DNA from 2 places in the Nonomuraea sp. NPDC059194 genome. Region 2 is predicted to be linked to the other one. Evidence: riboswitches for the same ligand, from Rfam matches in the RefSeq annotation. Region 2 holds a riboswitch; the other holds the start of a gene.
What was found. Region 2 has a riboswitch for cyclic di-AMP ahead of ACFXJ8_RS04000 (C40 family peptidase). Riboswitches for the same ligand answer to the same signal wherever they lie in the genome.
Positions count from the first base shown of each region.

Region 1 (2,191 bases), on a different contig from region 2:
GCTTCGCCGCCTTCTACGCGGCCGGTCCCACGATCGTCCTCACAGTCCTGGCTGAGCCCGGTACCAACCTCGGGCTGCTGCGACTGGAGGGTCGCAAGACGGCGGCGAGCGTCGCCGCCATCGCATCGCGAAAGTGACTCAATCCACACGGAGGAAACGCATGGCCAGCATGGACGTCTCTCTCAAGGAGATGATGGCGATCGACGGCGCTGTCGGCGCCGTCGTGGTCGACTACGGCAGCGGCATGGCGCTGGGCGCCCTGGGCGGAGCCAAGGACCTGGACCTGCAGGTGGCGGCCGCGGGCAACACCGAGGTCGTCAAGGCCAAGTTGCGCACGATGGACTCCCTCGGCCTCAAGGACACCATCGAGGACATCCTCATCACGCTGACCGGCCAGTACCACATCATCAGGCCGATGACCGGCAGGGGCGGCAAGGGACTGTTCCTTTACCTCGCGCTGGACCGGGCCAGGGCCAACCTCGCGATGGCGCGGCACCGGCTGCGCGCGATCGAGGAGAAGCTCGAGGTCTGACGGACCGCGCCCCGTGTCCGCGGCGCGGCGGACACGGGGCGCCCCGTACGGCCAAGCAAAGCCGCGCCATCAGGGCCGCGCAAAGCGAAGCCGCACCACCAAAGCCGCGCAAAGCGAAGCCGCCCCACCAGGGCCGCGCAAAGCAAAGCCCGCCAGGGCCGCGCAAAGCGAAGCCGCCCCGCCAGGGCCGCGCCACCAGACCCGTACCGCTGGGGCCGCGCCCCTCGACGCCGTGACCAATCCGGCGTTCAACCAAGACTTTTTCATGATTTTTCGCCATTGATCGAATTACCGTGCCGGTCCCTGCGAAACCCGTTGTTTCGCAGGGGTTTCCGTGCCTTCTGCGCCTGTCGAATCGTGACGATAAAGGGTAGATCTTCTTTCCGATTCATGGCTTTGCTTTTGCCTTTGGGGTGGTTTGCCCCTAGAGTCCATTGCATTACCGAGCGGTGACCGAGCTCTTCACCAGGGAGAGTCGGCCGGTCGGCGCCGAATCCCGCGAACGCGGGAACCGGGGACCCATCTCCTTGGGGTGAATCCGGCCCAGTGCCGGTAGGGCATCTCCACGCCCGAACCCGTCAGCTAACCCGGTAGGCGAGATGGAGAGGACCATACTCGTGTACTTGCACCCCCCGAACTGAGCGGCGCCTTCTTCCCGCTTCCTTCGCGCTCCCTTTTTGCGTAGCGACTGTCAGGCCCATGCCCGGCTACGCCTTTGCCTGATCTTCATTTGAGCGCGGATCTCCCTATCCCTCGCACAAAGGACTTTCATGACCCGCCGCTTCGGCATGCGCGTTTCCGCCCTGCTCGTCACCACCACCCTCGCCGCCGGTACCGGCGCCGCCGCCGCTTTCGCCGAGCCCACCGCCCCCGACATCAGCCAGGCCACCGAGCAGCGGACCCTCCTCCAGGGATCCACCACCGCCTCCTACTACTGGGACGACGCCTCCGGCCGCGCCGGTGACACCGGTCTGCCCGCCAGTGGCATCTCGATGCGCAAGGGCCTTGCCGCCAGCCCGAGCTGGCCCCTCATGACCGAGGGCTACGTCATCTACAAGGGCAAGAAGGCCCCGTTCTTCGTCGGTGACCGCGGCCCCGGCAACCCCTCGAACAACGGCATCATGCTCGACCTCGACGCCAAGACCTTCGCCGACCTCACCGGCGGCAGGTTCAACCCCAACAGCCTGATGGTGAACGGCAACGGCGGTCAGGGCCACATCAAGGTCCAGTACGTCATCACCAAGTGGGGCGACGGCGTGGGCAAGAAGAACCACCCGGTCGCCTTCTCCAGCGGCGCGTGGAGCCGCAAGGACAGGAACCCGGCCAAGCCGCCGGTCGACCTGCTCGCCGTGGCTGAGAAGAAGAAGGCCGCCGAGGCCAAGAAGGTCGAGGTCGTCGCGAAGAAGGACGAGAAGAAGGGCGACGAGCAGGGCGGCGCGGCCGTCGAGCCCGCAGCCTTCGACTCGGGCACCACGACCACCGCCGCCCGTACCGAGACCAAGGACGAGAACGGCCACACCGGCACCGCGCTCGCCCTCATCGGCGGCCTGGCCATCGTCGGTGGCGCCGGCTACCTGGGCCGCGGCCACCTGCGCAAGGTCATCTCCCGCTAGGACCACCGAGGTCGCGACACGGCAGCGCACGCAAGGTCATCTCCCG
Region 1 covers NZ_JBHZBH010000042.1:12,457-14,647, reverse strand. Annotated here, with positions in the region: gene ACFXJ8_RS35870 (roadblock/LC7 domain-containing protein) at 1-137, shown strand, start outside; gene ACFXJ8_RS35865 (hypothetical protein) at 161-532, shown strand; cyclic di-AMP (ydaO/yuaA leader) riboswitch at 1,010-1,144, shown strand; gene ACFXJ8_RS35860 (hypothetical protein) at 1,303-2,145, shown strand.
Region 1: linked by a shared signal. The riboswitch ahead of ACFXJ8_RS35860 (hypothetical protein) and the one ahead of ACFXJ8_RS04000 (C40 family peptidase) in region 2 are both predicted to bind cyclic di-AMP.

Region 2 (2,191 bases):
CCCTCCCGCAGCCACACAGGCCGCCCTCCCACGCCACCGGCCACTCGGGTGAGCTCAGGCGCGCGTACGGCATCGCCTGCCCCGGCGGAGATTCGGGCGGGCTCGGGCGCGCGTACGGCGTCGCCTGCCTCAGCCACCACGCGTGGCGCGTCCCCAGCGGCCAAGGGGGTGAGTTCGGGGGCGCGGGCGGCGTCGCCTGCCGCTGCGGCCACGTGGGTGAGTTCGTGGGCGAGGACGACGTCGCGGCCGACGGGCGTCAGGCGCGCGAACGCGTCGGGCAGGACGATCACCCGCCCCGCCGAGGCCAGCGCGGCCAGTCCATCGACGGATCCGGTGCCCGCGAGCGCGACCGCCTCGGCGGTGGTCCGGGGCACCAGCACCACCGGCCGTACGGCACGCCGCAGCACAGTGGAGACGGTCAGCGCCGCCGTATCGGCCCGGGAGGCCAGGTCACGCAGGAGGGCGGCCTCGGCGTGGTGGCCGACGACGAGCGAGCGCGGGCCGTACGCCAGGGTGACGCCTGACTCCCAGACCCCTCTGGCCTCGGGCGGCAGCCGTCGGCCCGCCGACCCCGCCACCGTGCAGATCGCCGGGCAGGCCAGCGCGGCCGCCAGCAGCGTTCTGCGGGTCACCACGGCTGCGATGCTAGCCCGAACACGCCGGAGCCCCGTCCAAGGGGGGTGGACGGGGCTCCGGGCGTCCGGCTCAGCCGCCGGGGCGGACCGCGCCGGCGAAGGAGGCCTTGCGCCAGCCGTTGAGCCTCTCGATCCGCACGGTCTTGCCAGTGCTCGGCGAGTGGATCATACGGCCGTTGCCGACGAACATGCCCACGTGGCCCTTCCCGCGGAAGAACATCAGGTCACCTGGCTTGAGGTTGCTCCACGTGACCTTCCTCTTGATGCGCGCGTACTGGCTGTACGTCACGCGCGGGATCTTGATGCCGGCCTTGGCCCAGGCGTACTGGACCAGTCCTGAGCAGTCGAAAGCGCCTGGGCCCGTGCCGCCGAAGCGGTAGGGGTCACCGAGCTGCTTTTTCGCCGCGGCGACGGCCTTGGCGGCCTTCACCTTCTGCCGAGCGGTGCTGGTCTGCCGCTTCGCCGTGGACGTCGACGTCGCGGCCGTCTTCACGGTGCTCACCGCGTTGACGGTCACGCTCGCCTGTGCCGTGGGTGCGTGGAGGACGACTCCTCCCATCGCCGCCACGACGCCGCTCAGGGCAAGGCAGGACAGACGGGTTTTCTTGACGGGGGTAGACAGAACGTCTCCTTGGGACTTCCACGAATGCCTACCGGGTTAGCTGACGGGTTCGGGCGTGGAAGTCGCCCTTCCGGCCCTCAGGCCGGATTCACCCCAGGAACGTGGGTCCCCGGCTCCGTGCTCCATGCCGCACGGACTCGGCAGGTCGGTCCGCGCACGACAGAGGGGGGACTCGGCGCGGCGACCAGCGGATCTTTATGCGTGCTCACCGGACACGCCTGGCGCCGGTGAACGTTGCGGGCGCCATGGCTTGGTCGCCGCGATGGGAGAAAGTACCCAAACGGCCAACGGCGGGCAAAGCCGAAGTAAAGCTGTCAAGATCACCGACCCATACTTGTCAGAACGGGATCCGCTGCTCCAGGAAACGCTCCGTTATCCGAAAGTGACGCTACTCACACTTGGACAAATGGCGACTTGTCAGGTCCCATCTGTCACTCAAGTCACACCCGTAACAGGGGTAGGTACGGCCTCGGCCTCGCACCGAGAGCGGTCGATGTCAGCCAGGGCACTACGGGCGGATGGCGCCGACGAGTCGCCTGCCGTAGGCGGACAGGGGGACGATCTTCACCACGTCCCCCGTCTGCGGCGCGTGCACGATCTTGCCGCCGCCCGCGTAGATGCTCACGTGCCCGAGGCCCTCGCTGAAGATGAGGTCGCCGGGCTGCAACGCGTCGAGGGAGACCCTGCGCTTGGCGCCCCACGCCCACTGCTCCCAGGTGGTGCGCGGCAGCGACACGCCGCCCGCCCGCCACGAGGCCTGGGTCAGGCCGGAGCAGTCCCAGCCGCCGGGGCCCGTCCCGCCGTACTGGTACGGCTTGCCGACCTGCGCGTAGGCGAAGGTGAGCACGGAGGCCGCGTTGCCGGAGGCCGAGCCCGTGTACTTGATGCCGGTGCTGTTCGGGTTGCCCACCTTGTAGGCGCCGAGCCTGCGCAG
Region 2 covers NZ_JBHZBH010000002.1:274,465-276,655, forward strand. Annotated here, with positions in the region: gene ACFXJ8_RS03995 (hypothetical protein) at 1-635, opposite strand, end outside; gene ACFXJ8_RS04000 (C40 family peptidase) at 706-1,137, opposite strand; cyclic di-AMP (ydaO/yuaA leader) riboswitch at 1,268-1,410, opposite strand; gene ACFXJ8_RS04005 (NlpC/P60 family protein) at 1,766-2,191, opposite strand, start outside.